DNA from 3 places in the Pectobacterium actinidiae genome. Region 1 is predicted to be linked to each of the others. Evidence: riboswitches for the same ligand, from Rfam matches in the RefSeq annotation. Region 1 holds a riboswitch; each other region holds the start of a gene.

Region 1 (3,679 bases):
ATTCTCAGCATGTCCTCAACATAATACCCAACCAGCTTAGGCTGATAGATAAATTCATCCATGAAGTCAAACGTGGCTGAGCCTATCCAGACATGGAGCCCGAGGCGAATGGATAAGGCTGAAGTATGGTTAAGGGATATTTTACTGGTGCATGACAAGATAAAAAAAAGAAAAATCAGCGCAATCGAATCGGTATAAACCCCCGGATTATTGTGTAACTGCTCCTGAAAGTTGCGCGGCTTGAAGAACAGGAGATTAAATATAATGATTAATACCGATAATAAAAGGGCAAATCTTACTGACGAGGATGTCTTCTTATTTTTATCAATGAAGTCGTGGTCATACTCTTTAAAAGGCATTGTGGATCTCCTCTTGCATCACTTTCCAATCCTATCATGAAATTTGTTGAATGCATTCAGTAGCGTGGTGCCGACCGGTGTGGTCCAGAGAATGACGATAATCTGACTCATGGGTAAAAAGCAGACGCCCGATCGCTCAGGCGTCTTTACCGATTAAAAATCGGCTTTCAGTACAACACGGTAACGGGCTTTGCCGTCACGTACGTGCTGGATGGCATCATTGATTTTCGACATCGGGAACAGTTCCGTCTGCGGCTTCACGTTGGCACGTGCGGCGAGCTTCATCAGAGAACGCAGCTCATGCGGTGAACCAGTAGAAGAACCAGAAACGCTGCGGTCACCCGCGATAAGCGTGAAAGCCGGAACGCTGAATGGCTTCATCACTGCGCCGACGGTATGGAATTTCCCGTTATAAGCGAGCGCGTTGAAGTAGGGCTGCCATTCCAGATCGACACTCACGGTGTTGATGATCAGATCGAACTGGCCTGCCAGAGCGGTCAGCGCCTGCGGATCGCGGCTGTTGACGACTTTATCGGCACCCATGGCCAGTACTTCCTGCTCTTTCGCCGGGTTCGAACTGAATGCTGTGACTTCACAACCCATGGCGTGCAGGAGCTTAATCGCGATATGTCCCAGGCCGCCGATACCGATCACGCCGACGCGGCTGGTTGCGGTGACATGGTGCATTAACAGCGGTTTGAAGACGGTGATGCCGCCGCACAGCAACGGACCTGCTGATTCGATATCAATGGTGTCAGGGAGTGGGATAGCCCACTGCCAGTTCGCGCGGATCTTATCGGCAAAACCGCCTTTATTCAGGATGGTCGGCACGCTGCCTTGCTGACAGTTAGTTTGACTGCCGCTGATACAGGCATCGCAGTGCCCACAGCTGCGCGCTGTCCAGCCAATACCGACGCGCTGACCAACCTTTAATCCTTTGCTTTTCGCCGCGTCACCCAGCGCGTGTACACGGCCAATCACTTCATGCCCGGCAACCAGCGGATAGTTCGACATGCCCCATTCGTTATCGATCATCGACAGATCGGAATGGCATACGCCGCAGTAATCAACCACGACTTCAACGTCTTCTGCCTGTAGTTCACCTGCATCAAACTCATACAACTCCAGCGCTGCCCCTGCTTCCGGCGCGGCATAACTCTTGATTATCGTCATCACAATTTCCTCCGTATGGGTTTGATTAGCCAGTCTAAAGGGTTATGGCATTTTTCTCTATGTCACAATGTGCCTGTGGTTTTTCATTTTGTGTCGGGGAGCGTCGCACGGGCGATGGCTTGCTTTACTGGCGTCACTTACTTATGCTGCGAAGTCTAAGTACATGACTCGGGGTGCCCTTCTTTGTGAAGGCTGAGAAATACCCGTACCACCTGATCTGGATAATGCCAGCGTAGGGAAGTCACGGTATGCCCCACCGGTTGCCGCCTTCTTCCACGCCGGTTGGGAGACCTATGAACATTCGACCTGCCGACTTTTCTGCCGCTCAGGCAGCAATCTCACTCACTCAATTCCGTTCTGCTTCGCCGCTGGTGCACTGCCTGACCAACGATGTGGTGCAATCTTTTACTGCCAATGTGCTGCTGGCGCTGAATGCGTCGCCTGCGATGGTGATCGATCCCGAAGAAGCCGCACAGTTCAGCGCGGTGGCGGATGCGTTGCTAATTAATGTCGGCACGCTGGAGCGCACGCGCGCTGAGGCGATGCGAGCGGCGGTAAACAGCGCGCATCAGGCGGGTACGCCGTGGGTGCTCGATCCGGTTGCCGTTGGTGGGTTGACCTTCCGGAGTGAATTTTGTCGGGAATTGCTGGCGTGGAAACCCGCGGCGATTCGTGGCAATGCATCTGAAATCATGGCGCTAGCGGGGTTAGCTGTACAAGGCCGTGGCGTGGATAGCGCCGATGATTCGCTGGCGGCGCTCCCTGCTGCGCGTGAACTGGCACGAGAGGTGGGGACGATTGTTGCGGTGACCGGCGCGGTGGATTATGTCACGGACGGTGAACGTGATATTGCGGTAAGCGGCGGCGATAGCATGATGACGCGCGTGGTTGGCACGGGCTGTGCGCTGTCGGCAGTCGTGGCCGGTTTCTGCTCTTTGGAGGGGGACCGTTTATCCCACGTAGCGGCGGCATGCTATGTCATGGCGTTAGCGGGGCAGCAGGCGGCTTCGGCGTCGCAAGGAACGGGGAGTTTTATCCCCAACTTCCTCGACAGACTCTATACTCTGCGCGCGGAGGATCTGGCATGAAGCGTATCAATGCGTTGACGATTGCGGGCACCGATCCGAGCGGCGGTGCGGGAATTCAGGCGGATTTAAAAGCGTTTTCCGCGCTGGGTGCTTACGGCACGTCGGTCATTACCGCGCTGGTGGCGCAAAATACGCGTGGCGTGCAGTCCGTCTACCGGATTGAGCCGGATTTTGTCGCGGCGCAGCTGGATTCCGTGCTGAGCGATGTGCGTATCGACAGCGCTAAGATTGGCATGCTGGCGCAGACCGATATCGTCGATGCGGTTGCCGAGCGCCTGCGTCATTACGCTGTGCCTTTCGTGGTGTTAGATACGGTAATGCTGGCGAAAAGTGGCGATCCGCTACTCGCGCCCGAGGCGGTGGAATCGATCCGTCGTGAACTGCTGCCGCTGGTTTCCCTGATTACGCCCAATCTGCCGGAAGCCGCGGCGTTGCTGAATACGTCACCTGCTACCAACGAGTGGGAAATGCGTGAGCAGGGCGAAGCGTTGCTGGCGATGGGGTGCCAGGCGGTGCTGATGAAAGGCGGCCATCTTAGCGAAGCGGAAAGCCCGGACTGGCTGTTCAGCTGTGAGGGCGAACCACAGCGTTTTAGCTCCCCACGCGTGAATACACGCCATACGCACGGCACCGGCTGCACGCTGTCTGCCGCACTGGCCGCGCTGCGACCACGTCACGATAGCTGGGGCGAGACGGTCAAGGTAGCGAAAGACTATTTACAGCAGGCGTTACAGCAGGCCGACACGCTGGAGGTTGGGCACGGAATCGGCCCCGTACACCATTTCCACCGCTGGTGGTAAAACGCCCATGCAGCCTGAAGTATGACGGGTATAAGTAAATTGACTTGTACTTTGCATGACATATTTGCCACTAATTTCAAACTAAATTAAGCGTATTTTGGCGTGACAGTGTGAGGGCATCCGGTTATTTTGCAGTGAATTCTTGGTGTTAATGTGAAATAGGATGTGGGGATAACATATGGCAGGTTCTGCTCGTAGTGCGATAGCTGCCAAGGCGCTTCAGACGATACTCAATATCGGCCTGCTGGTGCTGGCGATC
Region 2 (3,679 bases), on a different contig from region 1:
ATAAGCACGGCACAGTACCACCGTATCTTCGATAAGCCGACGCGCTACAGTGCCCGGCGGAGGCAACTGCGGGAGTTGGTCATAGCGGAACCAGCCCGCGTCACGCAGCTCTTTCGGATCGTGCTTGATGTCTCCCCCCGCATAATCGGCCATAAAAGCCATCATCAGAGAATGAGGGAATGGCCAAGGCTGCGAACTCACGTAACGCAGATTTTTTATCTGAACTTGGCTCTCTTCCATTACCTCACGCACGACCGTCTGTTCCAACGTTTCGCCGACTTCCACAAACCCAGCCAGCACGGTGTACATGTTTCCACGGTGTCGATTGTGCTGCGCCAGCAAAATTTCCTCACCACGGCGAATCGCGACGATGATGCAAGGCGCGATCTGCGGATAATAGCGTTCTTTGCAGTGGTGACATAAGCATGCCAGCTCCGTCTTGCTCCGTACCATTTCATGGCCGCAGTAGCCGCAATAACGATGGGAGCGGTAAAACTCAGCCAGTTGTACGCCTCGTCCTGCGAGCTGGAATAACCCCACGTCCTGATCGATTAGTTGGCGAACCGATGCCATATCCGAATCCCGCCCCTGACAAACCAGCCAGACAGGCAGCCCTTGCCATTCACCGATTTGGCGAGCCGTTTTCCCCTGCAACGACCACTCTATCGCCGTTCCGCGCGGCAATTCTCCCTGAGGTAGCCAGATTTGTATCGCATCGCTAACCACCCACCAGCCAGTTTCATCACCTTTTAGCGTCTGTTCCATATCTTTTTATTGCTCCACTGCCACTTCACTGGCATTTTACATTCAGAGTGATTACATAAGTTTTATAACTGGGATTTCAGTTATTTCTTACCGTTCACGGAGTCAACAATGCTAAACCAGCTACAAAGTCTGACTGAATACGTTGGTGGCAATAATGCGTTAATCGACCAATGGCTACAAGCGCGTAAGCAGCTTCTGGTGGCTTACTATCATCTGGTTGGCATCAAGCCGAACAAGGAAGCGCTTTCTCTTTTGGATGAAGAGGCATTGGATAATTTTTGCCAGAATCTGGTGGACTATCTTTCTACCGGCCACTTTCATTTATACGAAAAAATGCTGCATGAAGCAGCGACACACAGCGAACAAGTATTAGCGCTTTCCACCCAGCTCGACCTCGCCCTGCAAAATAACACGCAGCAAATTATGACGTTTTACGATAGTCACCTGGCGGCAGCCATCGACCATGATAACTGCCTCGAATTCCAGCAGGCACTCTCCCACGTCGGCGAAGCATTGGAAGCGCGTTTTACGTTGGAAGACAGAATGATCCAGCAGGTTTACGACAAATAGTCGTCATTTGACGTTATTTCAGAACATCATCGCACGCTGTGAAGGCACAAGCGGGACGCTTTGACATCTGCGTTTTGCCGACATACAGTGTAGGGGTTTTATTGGCTCGTTTAAGAAACGGGCATATCTTGTCGGAGTGCCTAGCGTGCTCGTGTTTTGTTTTACGAAATCAATCGTTATGACAAAACTTATGAGCGCACAGGCTGAGACCGTTAATTCGGGATCCGCGGAACCTGATCGGGTTAATACCTGCGAAGGGAACAAGAGTAATGCACCTCATTGAGCCCAAGGCTGCGTATTTGCACATACCTGCTCTGACGCTCAATATCATTATTACTCCCTCCGGGCTCCAGACAAGCAATCTTCCCTTTACGTCTTACAGGAACTTGCTATGTCTACAGAACCATTGTCTACAAAATCCTCGTCGGTAAAGACAGAATTATCTACAGCATCCAAATCCGGTCGCCGTGAACAGCGTGCCGCCGCCCAGCAGTTTATTGAAACCTTACAGGGAACCGCCTTTCCCAATTCCAAACGCATTTACCTTACGGGTTCACGCGATGACATCCACGTACCGATGCGGGAGATTCAGCTTAGCCCGACGTTACTCGGCGGCAGTAAAGACAACCCCCAATACGAACCCAACGAACCCATTCCGGTTTACGATACGTCAGGGCCTTATGGCGATCCTGCTGCGCAACCCGATGTCCGCGTTGGGCTAGCCAAGCTGCGCGCCAGCTGGATTGCAGAACGTCATGACACCGAAGCGCTATCCGGCGTCAGTTCCGATTTCACCCAACAGCGTCTGGCAGATGCCGGTTTGGATCATCTGCGTTTTGAACACCTGCCGAATCCGCTGCGTGCCAAAACAGGAAAACGCGTCACCCAACTCCACTATGCGCGACAGGGCATGATTACGCCCGAAATGGAATTTATCGCCATTCGTGAAAATATGGGACGCGAACGTATTCGCGGCGAGGTACTGCGCCAGCAGCATCCGGGGCAAAGTTTCGGCGCCCTTCTGCCAGAAAACATCACGCCGGAATTTGTTCGTCAGGAAGTGGCCGCCGGGCGCGCCATTATTCCCTCAAACATCAATCACCCCGAGTCAGAGCCGATGATTATCGGTCGCAATTTTCTGGTGAAGGTTAACGCCAATATCGGCAACTCCGCCGTGACGTCTTCCATCGAAGAAGAGGTAGAGAAACTGGTCTGGTCTACCCGCTGGGGCGCTGATACGGTGATGGATCTCTCAACCGGCCGCTATATTCACGAAACCCGCGAGTGGATTCTGCGTAACAGCCCCGTGCCGATCGGGACAGTGCCGATTTACCAGGCGTTGGAAAAAGTGAACGGCGTGGCGGAAAACCTGAACTGGGAAATGTTCCGCGATACGCTGCTGGAACAGGCAGAACAGGGCGTGGACTATTTCACCATCCACGCTGGCGTGCTGTTGCGCTATGTGCCGATGACGGCCAAACGCTTGACCGGCATCGTCTCACGCGGCGGTTCCATTATGGCGAAATGGTGCCTGTCGCATCACAAAGAGAGCTTCCTGTACGAACACTTCCGCGAAATCTGTGAAATCTGTGCCGCTTACGACGTCGCACTGTCGCTGGGTGATGGTTTACGTCCCGGCTCGATTCAGGATGCTAACGACGAGGCTCAGTTTGCCGAACTTCATACGTTAGGTGAGCTGACCAAAATCGCCTGGGAATACGACGTACAGGTGATGATCGAAGGCCCCGGCCACGTTCCGATGCAGATGATCCGCCGCAACATGACCGAAGAGCTGGAGCACTGCCACGAAGCGCCATTCTATACGCTCGGCCCGCTGACGACCGATATCGCACCGGGTTACGATCACTTCACCTCTGGCATCGGTGCTGCCATGATTGGCTGGTTCGGCTGCGCGATGCTCTGTTATGTCACACCGAAAGAGCATCTTGGCTTGCCGAACAAGGAAGACGTCAAACAGGGACTCATTACTTATAAGATCGCCGCTCATGCCGCCGATCTGGCGAAAGGCCACCCCGGCGCGCAGATTCGTGATAACGCCATGTCAAAAGCACGTTTCGAATTCCGCTGGGAAGATCAGTTCAATCTGGCGCTCGATCCCCAAACCGCCCGTGCCTACCACGATGAAACGCTGCCGCAGGAATCCGGCAAAGTCGCCCACTTCTGTTCCATGTGCGGCCCTAAATTCTGCTCGATGAAAATCTCACAGGAAGTGCGCGACTACGCCGCAAAACAAGAAGCGGAAGCCAAACCGATTGAGATAGGTATGGCGCAGATGTCGCAAGAATTCCGCTCGCGCGGCAGCGAGCTTTATCACAGCGCCACC
Region 3 (3,679 bases), 640 kb from region 1:
AGGAAAACGCTCGCAGCTCTCCTTTGTGTATACCGGATTAGCGTTACAGCAGCAGCGCGCCGAAGATCTGCTGGAGCAGGATCGCATTGAGCAATTGGTGCAGTTGGTGGGTGATAAAGAAGCCGTGCGCCAGATGCTACTTGCCCACCTTGGGCGGAGCTTCCGACAAGGAAAGCATATTTTGCGCATCCTCTATTACCGGCCATTACGCAATTTACTGCCCGGATCGGCGCTACGACGTTCGGAAATGCATATTGCACGACAAATTTTCAGCGGGCTCACCAATATAAATGAGGAAAATGGGGAAATTAAACCCGACCTTGCTCATCATTGGCAGATGCTCTCTCCCCTGCACTGGCGCTTCTATCTGCGTCCAGCTATTCGCTTTCATCATGGACGAGAGCTCACGATGGACGATATCACCACGTCACTCTCTCGCCTTACCCCGCTTGCGCTTTTTTCTCATATTGAAGCCGTCACGTCACCGATGCCATTCGTGATCGACATCCAGCTAAACAGCCCGGATAAATGGCTACCGTGGCTATTAGGCAGCGTGCACGCCATGATTTTGCCGCAAGAGTGGCAAACGCTACCGGATTTTGCCCAACACCCCATTGGCACCGGCCCTTATGCTGTGGTGCGCAATAATAGTAATCAGTTGAAAATTCGCGCCTTCGATGATTATTTTGGCTATCGGGCGTTGATTGATGAGGTCAATATCTGGGTTCTGCCGGACGAACCGGAGGAAATGCCAGTATCCATTCAACTCCAGTCTGATAATTCTCGTCACGAACAACTGGAAAGCCGGATGGAAGAAGGCGGCTACTTCCTCCTGTTCGACAAACGTTCTTCGTTAACATCATGGCCAGAAGCTCAACAGTGGCTTAGACAGGTATTTAACCCTATCTCACTGCTCAGCCACGCCAATACCAGCAACCAGCGCGACTGGTCACCGGCCTATAGCCTGCTGCCACGCTGGCATCATCATCGACCTGATGTACCGCAATCTATTCCCCAAGGGTTAACCGAGGTCACGCTCACGTTCTATCAGGCACACCCTGAATACCGGATATTAAGCGAGATTATGCGCACACTGCTGGCACAGCATGGCGTCAAACTGCATGTCCAGACGGTTAGCTACGAAGATTGGCATCAGGGCAATGCCGAGAGCGATATCTGGTTTGGCAGCCTGAATTGCTACCTGCCGCTCGAATTCTCCCTGTTCGCGATGCTCTACGAACTCCCGCTGCTACAACACTGTCTGGACGACGATCTGCTCGCCGATGCGCAACAGTGGCGCAATCACACGCTACCCATGGCAGAGTGGTGTGAAAAACTGATCGCAAGTGGTCAGTTGCATCCGCTGTTACATCACTGGCTGCAACTTCAAGGCCAGCGCAGTATGCGCGGCGTCAGGATGAATATGTTGGGCTGGTTTGATTTTAAATCCGCCTGGTTTGCACCACCGGAACACTGAGAGCCTTTCGCTGCAAGGCTTTACCCTTTACAATGTGCCGTTCTCAACGGGGTGCGGAAAATTTTTCGCTGAGAAGATACCCGTCGAACCTGATCCGGTTAATACCGGCGAAGGGATTTGAGAGTGCGGCTTATTGCTGCCTCAAAATCCTTTGCCACCCTATGATTATCAGGAGTGCAAAGTGTTAAATCAATTACTACACTGTTCAGCCACCGTGCTGAAAACCAGCCTGCCTTGCCTGTTACTGCTCTCTGCTTCGGCTTTCGCCAAGCCCGCGCTTACGGTTTATACCTATGACTCATTCGCTTCCGAATGGGGTCCGGGCCCCGTCATCAAGACCGCGTTTGAAAAAGAGTGCGAGTGCGAACTGAATTTCGTCGCACTGGAAGACGGTGCCTCGCTGCTGAACCGTCTGCGTATGGAAGGCAAAAACAGCAAAGCGGACATCATTCTGGGGCTGGACAACAACCTGTTGCAGGCAGCAGAACAAACCGGCCTGTTTGCGCCACACGGTCAGGACACCCGCGCTGTCACGGTGCCGGGCGGCTGGAACAATAAGACGTTCGTTCCTTACGACTACGGCTATTTCGCGTTTGTGTATAACAAAGACACGCTGAAAAACCCGCCGAAAAGCCTGCATGAACTGGTGGACAGCAATGCACCGTGGAAAGTGATCTATCAGGATCCGCGCACCAGCACGCCGGGACTGGGTCTGCTGTTATGGATGCAGAAAGTGTACGGCGACGACGCACCGCAAGCCTGGCAGAAGCTGGCGAAAAAAACCGTTACCGTCACCAAAGGTTGGAGCGAAGCCTATGGCCTGTTCCTGAAAGGGGAAGCCGATCTGGTGCTGAGCTACACCACCTCACCGGCCTATCACATCATTGAAGAAAAGAAAGACAACTACGCGGCGGCCACCTTTAGCGAAGGGCACTATCTGCAAATTGAAATCGCCGGGCAGTTGGCTTCCAGCAAAAATCCCGAACTGGCAAAACGCTTTATGCAGTTCATCCTGAGCCCAACCTTCCAGCAGGCGATTCCTACCACGAACTGGATGTATCCGGCGGTTAAAACCGACCTGCCCGCGGGCTTCGCGGCGCTCGCGGTTCCTGAGAAGGCCATGCAGTTCAGCGCTCAGGACGTTGCCGACCAACGGACGCAGTGGATTCAGGCATGGCAACGCGCCGTCAGCCACTGATCGGCGGACGTCTGTGGCCAGGGCTGCTGGCCACAACGCTGTTAATTTCCGTTGCCGCCCTGGCTTTCGGTGCGCTGTGGCTACAGGCGCCCGAAAGCCAGTGGCGCACGCTATGGCATGACAGCTATCTCTGGCATGTCATTCGCTTTACCTTCTGGCAGGCCTTTCTTTCTGCGTTTTTCTCTACCGTTCCGGCCATTTTTCTCGCCAGAGCGCTGTATCGGCGGCGCTTTCCCGGTCACCGCTGGCTGCTGCGCCTGTGCGCGATGACGCTGGTGCTGCCCGTGCTGGTCGCCGTTTTTGGCCTGCTCAGCGTTTATGGTAGACAAGGCTGGCTGGCCTCTGCGCTGGGCTGGTTTGACCTGAAATACACGTTTTCGCCCTATGGATTGCAGGGCATCCTGCTGGCGCATGTCTTCTTCAATCTACCGCTGGCGACGCGATTGCTGTTGCAGTCGTTAGAAGGCATCGCTACCGAGCAGCGTCAGTTGGCCACCAATCTGGGCATGAACAGCTGGCAACATTTCCGCTTGCTGGAATGGCCCGCCCTGCGCCGACAGATTTTACCGACCGGCGCGCTGATTTTTATGCTCTGCTTTGCCAGCTTTGCGACGGTGCTGTCACTGGGCGGAGGCCCGCAGGCGACCACGATTGAGCTGGCTATCTATCAGGCATTAAGTTTTGATTACGATCCGGCACGCGCGGCGCTGCTGGCGTTAATTCAGATGATTTGCTGTCTGGGTTTAGTGCTGCTGAGCCAGCGGCTGGGACGCATTCTACCCGTAGGCAGTACACAACAGCTTGCCTGGCGTAATCCGCAGGATAGCGCCTTAAGCCGCCTCACCGATGGTCTGCTGATCGGTGCACTGTTACTGTTGGTCGTTCCCCCCTTGCTGGCCGTGGTGGTAGATGGCGTAAACCGATCGCTGGTTACCGTGCTGCAACAGCCCGTGCTCTGGCAAACGCTGTTTACCTCGCTGCGCATTGCCTTGGGCGCGGGGCTA

Evidence for each region. Region 1 has a riboswitch for thiamine pyrophosphate ahead of thiM (hydroxyethylthiazole kinase). Riboswitches for the same ligand answer to the same signal wherever they lie in the genome.
Region 2: it holds a riboswitch for thiamine pyrophosphate, as region 1 does, so the genes downstream of both, thiC (phosphomethylpyrimidine synthase ThiC) here and thiM (hydroxyethylthiazole kinase) in region 1, are expected to answer to the same signal.
Region 3: it holds a riboswitch for thiamine pyrophosphate, as region 1 does, so the genes downstream of both, thiB (thiamine ABC transporter substrate binding subunit) here and thiM (hydroxyethylthiazole kinase) in region 1, are expected to answer to the same signal.

Annotation. Positions count from the first base shown of each region.
Region 1 is NZ_JRMH01000001.1:3,233,651-3,237,329, reverse strand. It holds gene KKH3_RS13880 (GGDEF domain-containing protein) at 1-359, opposite strand, end outside; gene ahr (NADPH-dependent aldehyde reductase Ahr) at 513-1,532, opposite strand; TPP riboswitch at 1,692-1,788, shown strand; gene thiM (hydroxyethylthiazole kinase) at 1,826-2,620, shown strand; gene thiD (bifunctional hydroxymethylpyrimidine kinase/phosphomethylpyrimidine kinase) at 2,617-3,420, shown strand; gene psiE (phosphate-starvation-inducible protein PsiE) at 3,599-3,679, shown strand, end outside.
Region 2 is NZ_JRMH01000002.1:838,158-841,836, reverse strand. It holds gene nudC (NAD(+) diphosphatase) at 1-765, opposite strand, end outside; gene KKH3_RS21245 (Rsd/AlgQ family anti-sigma factor) at 874-1,335, shown strand; TPP riboswitch at 1,458-1,612, shown strand; gene thiC (phosphomethylpyrimidine synthase ThiC) at 1,727-3,679, shown strand, end outside.
Region 3 is NZ_JRMH01000001.1:3,877,326-3,881,004, forward strand. It holds gene sgrR (HTH-type transcriptional regulator SgrR) at 1-1,477, shown strand, start outside; TPP riboswitch at 1,515-1,611, shown strand; gene thiB (thiamine ABC transporter substrate binding subunit) at 1,692-2,675, shown strand; gene thiP (thiamine/thiamine pyrophosphate ABC transporter permease ThiP) at 2,651-3,679, shown strand, end outside.